DNA from 4 places in the Kitasatospora sp. NPDC033851 genome. Region 4 is predicted to be linked to each of the others. Evidence: riboswitches for the same ligand, from Rfam matches in the RefSeq annotation. Region 4 holds a riboswitch; each other region holds the start of a gene.
The links. Region 4 has a riboswitch for cyclic di-AMP ahead of ACZ51D_RS27270 (C40 family peptidase). Riboswitches for the same ligand answer to the same signal wherever they lie in the genome.

Region 1 (3,180 bases), on a different contig from region 4:
CGAGCCGCCGTTGAGGATGTTCATCATCGGGACCGGCAGGACGTGCGCGTTCGGGCCGCCCAGGTAGCGGAACAGCGGCAGGTCGCTGGCCTCGGAGGCGGCGTGCGCGACGGCCAGCGAGACGCCCAGGATGGCGTTGGCGCCGAGCGAGGACTTGTCCGGGGTGGCGTCCAGGTCCAGCATGGCCTGGTCGATCAGGCGCTGCTCGGTGGCGTCGTAGCCGACCAGCTCCGGGCCGATCTGCTCGATGACGGCCAGGACGGCCTTCTCCACGCCCTTGCCGAAGTAGCGGTTCTTGTCACCGTCGCGCAGCTCCAGCGCCTCGAAGGCGCCGGTGGAGGCACCCGACGGGACAGCGGCACGACCCGTGCTGCCGTCGTCGAGGCCGACCTCGACCTCGACCGTGGGGTTGCCGCGCGAGTCGAGGATCTCACGGGCTACGACGACATCGATGGACGGCACGAGGCATCTCCTTGCGGAAGCAGGTCCGGCTGACGGTGGTGCTGTCAGCAGGACGATTGCGGAGTCGTTACGGACCAGAGCCTAGCCGCCCAGGCTCCCGGGGCCACGTCCGCCTCGGTCTCGTCTCAGCGTGTGGCCCCGCTACCCACCAGTAGTTCACCTGCTTGTCCCAGCTTGTCCCACTGAAGCGGGCGAATGCGGACGAAGGGGGCCGGCGGGCCCAACCCCCTTCGCGCGTCGGCCTTCACGCGTCGGCTCAGCCGAGGTGCAGCACCTGGCCGGGCAGGATCAGGTTCGGGTCGCCGCCGACGGTCCCGTGGTTCTGCTCGTACAGCGCGTGCCAGCCGCCGGACACGCCCTGCGCGGCGGCGATGGTCGACAGGGTGTCACCGTCGCGGACGGTGTAGTCGTGGCCGGACGCCGGAGCGGCCTGCGGCGCGTACTGCTGCTGCGCGGCCTGCGGGGCGTACTGCTGCGCGGCGGCGTGGCCCGCGTACTGCTGGTAGACGCTCTGGTGGCTGGTCCAGTACCAGGCGCCGTTGTTCTGGTACCAGTACACCTTCGCGTCCGCGTCCCAACCGCCCTGGCCGGAGAGGCCGTGGGCCTGCGGCTGCGCCTGCTGCTGCGGGGCGGCCTGCTGCACCGGCTTCTGGGCAGGCTTCTGCGCGGCGGGCTTCTGGGCGGCCGGGTTCTGAGCCGGCTTGGCGGCGGGCTTCTGGGCCTGCTGCGCGGGGGCGGACTGCGGCTTGGCGTCCGAGGAGGTGTCGACCGCGGCCGGGGCACCGCCCTTGCTCAGGCCCGCCTTCTTCGAGCAGACCGGCCAGGCGCCCGGGCCCTGCGAGGCGAGCACCTTCTCGGCGACCGAGATCTGCTGCGCCCGGCTGGCCTGGTTGGCCTGCGGCGCGTACGCGGTGCCGCCGTACGCCTTCCAGGTGCCGGAGGTGAACTGCAGGCCGCCGTAGAAGCCGTTGCCGGTGTTGATGCTCCAGTTGCCGCCGCTCTCGCACTGGGCGACGGAGTCCCAGGCGGAGGCCGGTGCGGCGGAGGCGCCGGTGGCGGTGAGGAGCGGCATCGCGAGTCCGACGCCGGCCACACCGGCGACGGCAATGGCCTTCTCGGTCTGGGTACGACGGCGGTGACGACCGGTTCCAACGAACAGCATGAAGAGGTCCCTCTCCGCACGCCTGCGAGGTGAGCTGTCGGGTTCGGACCGGGAGGTGGCCCGGCCGCCGTACGCGGAAACGATTCCGCTCAGGCGGCTTCACCCCAAGCCGTGGGAAACGGCAACAAACCTGGTTCCCCCGCCCCTGCCCAGGGTTCTGGTCGGTTTCCCGTGACGCGGCGGGCAGGATTCGGCGTTCCGCGCACGAGGTCCGCAGCTGCGAACTCCAGGGAGAGTAGACAGATCCTCAGACCAATCACAAGCTCATATCACCGATATCACACAGAAATTACGGCGCGTGCCCGATCGCCTACCAACGGCGCCGCTATGTCCGGATTGATGGGCGTTCACACCTGAACCGGAAGACCCCGGGCGACGTTCCGTCAGCGTGTCGCCCGGCGTTTCGTCATCTTGTGTCAGTTTGTCAGGGGCGCATAAGGGGTGTCGGGGGCGTATGCGGAGGCGTATGCAGGGGCGTATGCGGGGAGCGACTCTCCGGACTGAATTCGACCGGAAGTTCCCGCAGTCCACGCATGATCAGACCGCCGCGCCAGCGCAGATTCTCCGGGCTTTCCGCGAGCCGCAGATCGGGCAGCCGGGAAAGCAGTGTGGCCAGGGCGGCACGCCCTTCCAGGCGGGCCAGCGGGGCGCCGATGCAGTAGTGGATGCCGTGCCCGAACCCCAGGTGGGGATTGTCAGTCCGGGCCAGGTCCAGGGTGTTCTCGTCCGCGAACCGGGCCGGATCGCGGTCCGCGGCGGCCAGCACCACCAGCACCGGGTCACCGACCGGGATGTCCACCCCGCCGATGGTCAGCGGCCGCGTCGCGAACCGCCAGGTCGCCATCTCCACCGGCCCGTCGTAGCGCAGGAGTTCCTCGATCCCCGTCTCCAGCAGCGCGTGCTCCCCGCGCGCCACCGACTCCTGCAGCGACCGGCGCTGCCCCGGATTGCGCAGCAGCGCGTACATCCCGTTGCCGATGAGGTTCACGGTCGTCTCGAAACCGGCGAAGAGGAGGATGAAGGCCATTGCCGCGGCCTCGTTCTCGGTCAGGTGCTCGCCGTGGTCGCTCGCCCGGATCAGACCCGAGATCAGGTCGTCCCCGAGGTCCGCCCGCTTGCGGTGGATCAGCTCCAGCAGGTACGCCCGCATCCGCTTCACCGCTCGCCCCACGCCGCCGCGTTGGCCGCCGCCGTGGCGGATCATCATGCCGGCCCAGTCGCGGAAGTCGTCCTGGTCCTCGGCCGGCACGCCCAGCAGGTCGCAGATCGCGTAGATGGGGAGCGGGAAGGCGAACTCGTGGATGAGGTCCGCCGAACCGCGCTGCGCGAAGCCGTCGATCAGCCGGTCCGTGAGCTGCTGCACCCGCGGCTCGAACTCGGCCACCCGGCGCGGGGTGAACGCCTTCGACACCAGTCGGCGCAGCCGCGTGTGGTCCGGCGGGTCGATGTTCAGCAGGTGCGTCATCAGGTCCGCCTGCCGCTCCCCCGGGATGCCCACCCGGCCGGTGCGGTGCGCCTGCTCACTGTGGTGCGCCGGGTTCTTCGACAGCCGGCTG
Region 2 (3,180 bases), on a different contig from region 4:
CCACAACTTCGAGACCTGGAGCGCGCTGCTGCCGTCCTCGCTGGAGTGGCTGTCCCAGCACCTTGCGGTGCCGAACCCGACCGCCTGACGACCGGCCGCTTATCGGCCGGACCCCGGGGCCCAGCCGCGGGTCGGGGGTCCGGCCGTCACAGGTCTCAGGCCACCCGCTCCAGCGAACCGGTGTGCAGCTGGCCGACCCGGCCGCCCTCGCCCTCGAAGGTCCAGAAGGCCCGCACCGTCAGCTTGTTCAGGTCCATCACATGGCTGACGGTGATCCCGCTCTGCTCCGTCCAGCTGACGAAGTAGATCTCCGGTGCGACCTCGGCGACGTGCAGCCGCACGTCCTCCCACTGGCCCGCGGACTCGCCGAGGCCCTCCCAGCGCAGCCGCGTGCCGTCGGCCGAGTAGGTGTTGCGGAAGGCCGCGCCGTTGTCGGCCCGGAAGACGTAGGTGCGGCCGGCGAAGGCGGGCAGGGACGCGATCATGGTGGGGCGGCTCCTCGTTTCGGGCTTTGGTGCTCTTGTGCACTGCGGAAATGTCAGGCCTCCAATTTATCCGACCGGGTGCAGTCGGTCAGATCTTTGCCACGGTACGGATCGCCACCGCGCCGCCCGCCGGGGGGTGCGACCGGCACATGGACACCCGCCGCGCTCCGGTCCTACCGTCCGCCCATAAAACGCACCCCTGCGAGACTCACCCCAGCGAGACGCACCCCCACCACGCCCGTCCACACCACCGGCATCGCGACGGTCGGCGGCACCCGGCTGCTGAGCGGCCTCGACCGCCTGGAGCTGGCCTGGGCGCCGGAGGCCGAGAGCCAGGTCGACGCCTGGCTCGGCTGACCATCCCGCCAGGCCTTCGGCCGAGCACCCGGACGGGCACCCGGCCAGGAACCAGGACGGGCATCCGGCCGGGCCGGGGGATTGATCAACTCGGCCGCCGCACAGCGTTGTTGATCGACACCACTGTGAGCTGCGCGACAACCGGACCGACGGAGTTGTCCGTTCACGCACAGCCTGCCTAGCCTGCAACGGTCGTCCGCCCTCGCGGACCCCGCCGCCGGGACGCCGAGTCCCGTCCACCCGTCGGCGGGTCACCGAGCACCACGCGGACGGGAGCGGGGGAACCAAGGTCGGCGCCCGGCCCGCGCGCTCACGCGTACGGGTCGTGGCTAGGGGTGAAGCCGTTCCACAGGCGGCCGGGCCAACTGCAGCCCGAACCCGACAGCTAACCTCGCAGGCGTCGCAGAGGTCCGCTCATGCCCCAGCCTGCTGTCCGGCGCGCCACGCCGCGCCGCGCCCGCCCCTCCCGCCGCGGCCGCAACGCCGCCTTCGCCGCCACGGGGGCGCTCGCCATCAGCGGCGCCGGCCTGTTCGGACTGCCGTCCGTGAGCAGTGCCCAGGCCGCCACCGCGCCGACCGTCACCCAGGACCGGCTCGCCCCCGCCACCATGGTCGCGGGCAAGGCCGGCACCGCCTCGCTCGGCCTGCACTCCTCGGCCTGCTTCACCGCGAAGACCGTCGGCGTGGGCGTGCGGGACGCGCGCGGCACCAACCTCGACTTCCCCGGCAACGCCTCCAACGTGCAGATCTGCCCGAGCGGCGTGAACTTCACCAGCGGCGCGCGCACCCTGCCCGCCGGGACGTACACCCAGTTCGGCTTCTGGCAGGACCTCGGCGGCGTCTGGCACAACCTGCCCTCGCAGCAGCTGATGGTCTCGGCCACCGCCACCCCGGCCCCGGCCCCGACGGCCACCGCCACCCCGGCGCCGACCTCCACGCCGACCCCGACCTCCACGCCGACCCCGAGCGCCACGGCCAGCCCGACCGCCCCCGCGCCGTCCTCCCCGGTCGTCGGCAAGTCGCTGACCTGGTCGGACGAGTTCAACGGCTCGATCTCCTGGGGCCAGCGCTGGGTCGGCGACAAGAGCACCTCGTACAAGTACGGGAACCACAACCCGGACGACAACAAGCTGGACTGGCTGAACAAGAACAACGTCAGCGTCGCCAACGGGGTCGCCACCTTCACCGCCGCCCCCGGCGGCCCGGCCCTGGAGAACGGCAAGCAGTCCTGGAACACCGGCTTCCTGACCACCGAGGGCTCCAGCGAGGGCTTCCAGGTCAAGACCGGCGACTACGCCGAGACCCGGGTCAAGCTGCCCGCGGGCACCGGCGCCTGGCCGGCCCTGTGGACCTGGAAGAACGGCAACGGGGAGATCGACTCCTTCGAGTACCACCCCGACAACCCGAACCTGCTGGAGCTGACCAACCACGTCAACCCCGGCAACCCGAAGTACTACACCGACGCGAGCGCCATCGCGAAGGACCAGTGGGTGACCATCGGCACCTACTACGGCGCGAACTCGGTGGACTGGTACGTCAACGGCGTCAAGGTCTTCTCGGACGGCAAGGGCGTCGGCGCCAACTGGTCGGCGTACCTGATCCTCAACCTCTCGGTGTGCGCGGGGCAGTACCACCCCGCGCCACAGGGGACCGCTCCGATCACCATGGCCGCCGACTACGTCCGCGTCTACCGCTAACCGGTAGGACGTCTCACCGGTCGCCGCAAGCCGGCAGCCGCTCGCCGGCGCCCGGCGCCCGGTGGGACGACGTGCTCAGGAACCGGCAGCCGTCTCGACCACCGTGATGTCGAACGGCTGCCGGTTGTTGCTCTCGTCCCGGTCGTCCGCGCTGCGCACCGCGACCCAGCCGCCGCTCAGTTTTCCCAGGGGCAGGTCGGGGTCCAGACGGACCGGGACGAGGGCGGTCGCGGTGCGCAGCGGCGGCAGCCCGGGCCCGAAGACGCAGCGCACCCGGTGGCCGTTCTGCAGCACCTCGCAGTTGTCGGGGTAGTAGGGCCCCTCGGGGGTGACGCCCTTCGGCAGGGTGACCACGACCGTGAACGGGGAGGCGGTGGCGTCCGGGCCCCTGTTGGCGACGAAGCCGTGGACGGTCGTGGTGCCGCCGGGCGGCGCCGCCGGGTCCGGGTCGATCCGGACCACCTCCAGGTCGGAGTCGGACGGCGCGGCGACCACGGCGGGCAGGGTGGACACCTCGGGGACGGCGGACGCGGTCGGCGCGCCCGGCGCGACGACCTCCACCGCCGGACGGGGCTCCGGCCGACGCAGCGCCCAGGACGGGCTGGTGGCCGGCACCGCCACCGTGCAGCCCGCCACGACGG
Region 3 (3,180 bases), on a different contig from region 4:
GCGAGCAGAACGGCGTCCAGGCCGCGGTCGGCTACCTCCCCGGCGACTACGCCGAGGGCGCCGGCGGCGAGGACCGCACCGTCGCCGAGCTCCTGGCCATGGCCGCCGAGGCCGGGCTGCCGACGCCCGTCCTGGTGCCGCTGGTGCCCGGTCCGCACGGTTTCCTGGCCGAACTCCACGCGCTCGCCGCCGAGTACGGCGCGCCGGTCACCGACGCGCTGGGCCCGCACCCGCTGCTCGCCGAGGCCGTGCACGTGCGACTCTCCGAGGCGGGGCTGGCCCGCGCCGACCGGGCCCGGCTGTTCGCCATCGCGACCGCCGCGGACGGCGTGGTCCTGACCACCGTCGGCGGCGAGGACGCCGCCGCCGCAGCCGGCATCACCGGCGTACTGCTGGCCGCCCGACTGGCCGTCCCGGTCGTCGCCGCCGCGCTCGACGTGCCCGGCTCGGTGGCCGCGGCCGTCAACCACCTCAAGGAGTCCGGCTCGCAGCGCCCGGCGCTGGCCCCGCTGGTGATCGGGCCGGAGGCCGACTCCGAGCTGCTCGCCACGGCCGCCGAGGAGACCGGCTGCCCGTCGGCGGCGCCGCTGGGCGCGTACCCGACCGTCGGCCAGCTGATCGCCTCCACCTACCTGGCCGCGCTGCCCACGCCGTCCCCGGAGGAGCTGGCGCAGGCCGAGGCGGAGGCGGCGGCCGCCGCCGAGGCCGAGGGGGTCGTGGAGGGCGCCCGGCGCGCTCACGCGGCCGCCGAGGCGCCTGCCGGACAGTAAGGACACCACGCGCCGGTCGGCGCGCACACAGGGCCCGGAACGGCTTGCGTTCCGGGCCCTTCGCTTTGCCTCTCTCGTTGCCCCTCCTGTTGCCTCTCCTGCTGCCCCTCCTGCTGCTTTCCTGTGCCGTACGGGAGTTACAGGAGTTAAGCGAGCAATGAAGGGAATGTCCGTTCTGGCGCCATTTGCTAGGAAATGGTGAGCGCACTCTCCGGCGCTCGAATCGCGGCCACCCCCCTGGCTCGGACGGCGCGCCGCTTCGCGCTTCAACACACCGTCACGTCACTCCTGAGGCGAAGACAGTTGTGGGCATCCGCAACAGCATTGCCGAAAAACGATCATTTACGATCATGATTACCTGACATTTTGGCAGTTCCCACTAAACCGTGATGCGCGTCACAGCTATTTGCAGTTTGAACTTAAGTCTGCTTAACGTGCTCCCCGTTCGTGGCCACACGGACCCAGTTCATCCGCAACGCCGAGTCCTGCCGTCGGATGTCCTGGAAGCGCGAAAACGCACCACGGCAGGAGCGGGGGACCCACAGGTAAGTCGCCCCGGACCGTTCCCCGGAACGTCCAGGGCTAGGGGTGAAGCCGCGCTCACGCGCGGCCGGGCAACTCCAGCCCGAATCCGACAGCTCACCTCGCAGGCGTGGGAGAGGACCGCGTCTTCATGCTGCCCACCAACGGCACCCGTCTGTCCAGCCGCACCCGCCGCGTGATCGCCGCCATCGGCGTCGCGGGCGTCGGCCTCACCGTCCCGTGCCTCGTCTCCGGCACCGCCTCCGCGGCCTCCGTCGCCACCTGGGACAAGGTCGCCCAGTGCGAGAGCACCGGCAACTGGAGCATCAACACCGGCAACGGCTTCTACGGCGGCCTCCAGTTCACCCAGAGCACCTGGTCCGCCTTCGGCGGCACCGCCTACGCCGCGCGCGCCGACCTGGCCACCAAGGACCAGCAGATCGCCGTCGCCGAGAAGGTCCTCGCCTCGCAGGGCCCCGGCGCCTGGCCGGTGTGCTCGGTCCAGGCCGGCCTCACCAAGGGTGGCGCCCCGGCGTCCGTCGACACCTCGACCGCCGCCAAGCCCGCCGCGCCCGCCGCCCCGGTCGCCAAGCCCGCCGCCAAGCCGGCGCAGACCCAGGCCCCGGCCGCCAAGCCGGCCGCGCCCGCCCAGGACGCTGCCCAGGCCGCCACCGACTCCGCCACCGGCAACTGGACGCAGAAGCACCAGCAGCAGGCCCAGAGCGGCGACTACACCGTGGTCGAGGGCGACTGGCTGTCCTCGATCGCCGACAAGCACAACGTCCAGGGCGGCTGGCAGCGGCTGTACGACCTCAACCGCGGCACCCTGACCGACGGTCCGAACACCATCTACCCGGGCCAGCACCTGTCCTTCGGCGACGGCGGCCAGGCCCAGCAGTCGGCCTCCACCGACCAGTCCGCCTCCTCGGACAAGTCCGGCTCGGACTTCACCTGGTTCAACCGCTCGCAGAAGTCCGGTCAGTCCGCGAACGGCGGTGCCGTGAACGCCAAGCCGGCGGCCCAGACCCAGACCCCGGCCGCCAAGCCGGCCGCCCAGGCGCAGACCCAGGCCCCGGCCCAGGCCGCCACCGGCAGCATGGCCGCCGCGGTCGCCTTCGCCGAGTCCAAGGTCGGCCAGGCCTACGTCTACGGCGGCACCGGCAACGGCGGCTGGGACTGCTCCGGCCTGACCCAGGCCGCGCTGCGCGCCGCGGGCATCTCCGTCCCGCGCGTCGCCGCCGACCAGGCCGCCGCCAGCACCCACGTCTCGCTGGACAGCCTGCAGCCGGGCGACCTGCTGTTCTGGTCCAACAACGGCCAGGACTCGGGCGTCTACCACGTCGCGATCTACGTCGGCGGCGGCAAGTACGTCGAGGCCGCCAACCCGAGCTCGGGCGTGCGCGAGCAGACCGTCGCCAACTGGGCCCCGGACTTCGCCGGCCGGGTCTGAGCACGGCGAACGGCTGACAGCCGACGGATTTCGACTGACGGACAACAGATAACAGATAACAGATTTCAACATCTGTCAGCTGTCAGTCGTCCTCCGAACGCTGACCACCCGCCACCCCCGGGGAGAGTCTGGTCGCTCCTCCCCGGGGGTTCCGGCGTATCCCCGTGGTGAAACCCCGCCCCAACGGGCAAGCTGCTGCTCCGCACCCGAGGAGGAGTCACATGGCCCAGGTCACCGTCACCATCGACGCGAACCTCGCGATCGACGCGATGATGCTCTCCGGTACCACGAACCCGCAGGACGCCGTCGAACTGGTCCTGCGCGACTACCTGGCCCGCGGCCGCCGCACCGAGACCCGTACCGGCGACGCGGCCGACGGCCGACGCCTCACCGCCGACCGTCCCACCGCCCAGGAGGGCTGACCCGGCGCACGCCGAA
Region 4 (3,180 bases):
GCTGAACCGGCTGGCCCGGCCCTGAGCGCGGGCCGCGTAGGATGACTCCTGGTCAGCCTTGGGTCCGTGGTGGTGTGCGGGTCCGGTGAAGTCGGTGTGGGAAACAGAGTTCACGCCTTCGGGGGAGTGGCAAAGCGGATAGATCCGCACTAGGGTCTGGCGTCAAACCTATTTTCCGGAATCTCATCCAATCGGGTGAGTCCGTTGGAAGAAGGAGCCGGTCCCTTGGCCTCCCACCGCCGTCCCAAGCAGCCGAGCCGCGCGCGGGTCTCCGTGCTCACCGCGGCCGCTGCGACCGCGGTCGCACTCTCCGCCCAGGTAGCCGCGCACGCCGCGCCGCAGCCGAACAAAACGGACGTCAAGGCGCAGATCGACCAACTCCAGCAAGAGCAGGAGCAGGCGGCAGAGAAGTACAACGGCGCCACGGAGCGGGCCACGCAGCTGCGCAAGCAGGCCGACCAGCTGCAGGACCAGGTGGCCCGCGGCCAGGAGCAGATGACCCAGCTGCAGGCCGGCCTGGCCGAGGTGGCGGGCGAGCAGTACCGCACCGGCGGCATCGACCCGTCCGTCCAGCTGATGCTCTCCTCCGACCCGTCCGGCTACCTGGAGAAGGCCTCCACCGTCCAGCAGGCCAGCACCACCCAGGCGGAGGCGCTCAAGGGGCTGCTGGACCAGCAGCGGCGGCTGGACCAGGAGAAGACCGAGGCGGCCGCCGTGCTGGCCTCGCTCGACACCACCACCAAGGACCTGAACCAGGCCAAGGCGGACGTCAACACCAAGCTGAAGGCCGCCCAGGACCTGATGAACTCGCTGAGCGCCGCCGAGCGCACCGCGCTGAAGGCCCAGCAGGCGCAGGACGACCGGGCCTCGCGCGGCAGCGACCGGGTCGACCTGAGCAGCCTGCCGCCGGCCAGTGGCTACGCGGCCGTGGCCCTCGCCAAGGCGATGAGCAAGCAGGGCTCGCCGTACGTGTGGGGCGCCACCGGGTCGAGCACCTTCGACTGCTCGGGCCTGATGGTCTGGTCGTACGGCCAGGCCGGCGTCTCGCTGCCGCGCACCTCGCAGGAGCAGGGCCACTACGGCACCGCGGTGCCCGGACTGGCGGCGGCTCAGCCGGGCGACCTGGTCATCTACGGCCCCGACATGCACCACGTCGCGATGTACATCGGCAACGGCATGGTGGTCCACGCGCCGCACACCGGTGACGTGGTGAAGGTGATGAAGGCCGACGCGATGCCGATCAACACCATCCGCCGGGTCTGACGGCCCGACACGCCGAAGGGGTTCGCCCGAGCCCTGTGATCCGCGCCACCCCCGATCGGGGGTGGCGTTCGGGTTTTCGACCGTTTCGCGAGCATCGGGTGAGACCTGATCAGCCTTGCGTGGGGCGGCGGTTACCATCGGTCATTTTCACAAAAGAACTTGGGTAATCTTCCGTCTTTTTTCTGACAAGGATTTGAACCGATCACGGTTCAGTTACTAGGGTCATGCACCGAGCCATCGCAGTGTCGATCACCCAGCCGGGGTGGCGGCGGTGGCTACCGTCGAGTTCGCGAGGCAGCGGGGCAGGTCGAAGCGACTGCCCGACAGGGGAGCCCAGTAGTCGGGGGTGCTGCGCAGCGGAGCCGGGGAACCACGTTCCTCCGGGGTGAATCGGCGCCAGGTCGGCCGCTGGAACGGCCGTGAGGCGTCGTAGGGCATGCTTCCGGCCCGAACCCGTCAGCTCACCCGGTAGGCGGACGTAGGAAGAAGGAGCCCGCCTTCGTGGCGTCCCATCGTCGTCCCAAGCCAGCCGGCCGCGCCCGTGTCTCGATCCTGACCGGTGTCGCCGCCGCAGCCGTCGCCCTCTCCGCGCAGTCCGGCGCCCACGCCGACCCGCAGCCGACCAAGGACCAGGTCAAGGAGCAGGTCGACCAGCTCAACGAGCAGGCCGAGGTGGCGACCGAGCAGTACAACGCCGCCCAGGAGAAGCAGCAGACGCTGGAGAAGCAGGTCTCCGGCCTGCAGGACCAGGTGGCCCGTCAGCAGGACCAGGTGACCGACCTGCAGGGCGGCCTGGCCGAGATCGCCGGGGAGCAGTACCGCAACGGCGGCATATCCCCGACCGTGCAGCTGATGTTCTCGTCCAGCCCGGACAGCTTCCTCAACCAGGCCGGTGCGCTGAACCAGGCCGGCGACACCCAGAAGAACCAGCTGAAGGTGCTCCAGGAGCAGCAGCGCAAGCTCGACCAGGACCGCACCGAGGCCCAGGGCAAGCTCGCCGAGCTGGAGTCGACCACCCAGCAGCTGAAGGCCTCCAAGGACGAGGTCCAGAACAAGCTGAAGGCCGCCCAGGACCTGCTCAACACCCTGACCGAGCAGGAGCGCCAGGCGCTGCGCGCGGCCGAGGAGAAGGCCGCCGCCGACGCCAAGGCCCAGGCCGACGCCGCGGTGAAGGCCCAGCAGGCCGCCGACCGCGCCTCCCGCGACAACAGCCGCACCGACCTCTCCGCGGGCTCGGCCCCGGCCCCGGCCTCGCCGGTCGCCAAGCCGGTCGCCCCCGGCAGCTCGCGCGGTGCAGCCGCGCTCTCCGCCGCCGCCTCCAAGGTCGGCAGCCCGTACGTGTGGGGCGCCACCGGCGCGTCCTCCTTCGACTGCTCCGGCCTGATGGTCTGGGCGTTCAACCAGGTCGGCGTCTCGCTGCCGCGCACCTCGCAGGAGCAGGCGCACGCCGGCACCCGGATCGGCAGCGACCTGTCCCAGGCCCAGCCCGGCGACCTGCTGATCTTCTTCGGGGACGCCCACCACGTCGGCATCTACGCCGGCAACGGCCAGGTGCTGCACGCGCCCAAGCCGGGTGCCTCGGTCCGCTACGAGGCCGTCACCAACATGCCGCTGACCAGCATCGTGCGGGTCTGATCCGTACTCGGCGCTTCCAGGCCCGGTCTTCCTCCACGGAAGGCCGGGCCTGCGGCTTTTTCGGCGGCTCGGGCTGATGTCCGATTACGGGTCAAATATTCGGGTCCGGAGGGGTTTGGACTCGCTTGCCCGGACTCGCTAACGTCTGCCACCGGACTCCCGCTCGACGACCGCCCGCAGTGGGGCGGCGGCGGGGCCGCGCCGCAGGATTGGAGCCGCTGCCACCATGCCCGTGCACCGCCGTTCCCAACTGCTCGTCCGTGCGCTGGTGCTGACGGCGGC

Region 1: linked by a shared signal. The riboswitch ahead of ACZ51D_RS05945 (LysM peptidoglycan-binding domain-containing protein) and the one ahead of ACZ51D_RS27270 (C40 family peptidase) in region 4 are both predicted to bind cyclic di-AMP.
Region 2: linked by a shared signal. The riboswitch ahead of ACZ51D_RS13205 (glycoside hydrolase family 16 protein) and the one ahead of ACZ51D_RS27270 (C40 family peptidase) in region 4 are both predicted to bind cyclic di-AMP.
Region 3: linked by a shared signal. The riboswitch ahead of ACZ51D_RS39090 (transglycosylase family protein) and the one ahead of ACZ51D_RS27270 (C40 family peptidase) in region 4 are both predicted to bind cyclic di-AMP.

The regions. Positions count from the first base shown of each region.
Region 1 covers NZ_JBVIRL010000002.1:621,732-624,911, forward strand. Annotated here, with positions in the region: gene eno (phosphopyruvate hydratase) at 1-462, opposite strand, end outside; gene ACZ51D_RS05945 (LysM peptidoglycan-binding domain-containing protein) at 719-1,624, opposite strand; cyclic di-AMP (ydaO/yuaA leader) riboswitch at 1,630-1,797, opposite strand; gene ACZ51D_RS05950 (cytochrome P450 family protein) at 2,049-3,180, opposite strand, start outside.
Region 2 covers NZ_JBVIRL010000005.1:332,048-335,227, forward strand. Annotated here, with positions in the region: gene ACZ51D_RS13195 (alpha/beta hydrolase) at 1-88, shown strand, start outside; gene ACZ51D_RS13200 (phenolic acid decarboxylase) at 156-485, opposite strand; cyclic di-AMP (ydaO/yuaA leader) riboswitch at 1,092-1,257, shown strand; gene ACZ51D_RS13205 (glycoside hydrolase family 16 protein) at 1,259-2,539, shown strand; gene ACZ51D_RS13210 (hypothetical protein) at 2,615-3,180, opposite strand, start outside.
Region 3 covers NZ_JBVIRL010000037.1:42,737-45,916, reverse strand. Annotated here, with positions in the region: gene ACZ51D_RS39095 (sirohydrochlorin chelatase family protein) at 1-770, shown strand, start outside; cyclic di-AMP (ydaO/yuaA leader) riboswitch at 1,268-1,436, shown strand; gene ACZ51D_RS39090 (transglycosylase family protein) at 1,444-2,742, shown strand; gene ACZ51D_RS39085 (hypothetical protein) at 2,964-3,164, shown strand.
Region 4 covers NZ_JBVIRL010000016.1:56,635-59,814, forward strand. Annotated here, with positions in the region: gene ACZ51D_RS27260 (NYN domain-containing protein) at 1-25, shown strand, start outside; gene ACZ51D_RS27265 (C40 family peptidase) at 226-1,263, shown strand; cyclic di-AMP (ydaO/yuaA leader) riboswitch at 1,601-1,754, shown strand; gene ACZ51D_RS27270 (C40 family peptidase) at 1,765-2,898, shown strand; gene ACZ51D_RS27275 (C40 family peptidase) at 3,125-3,180, shown strand, end outside.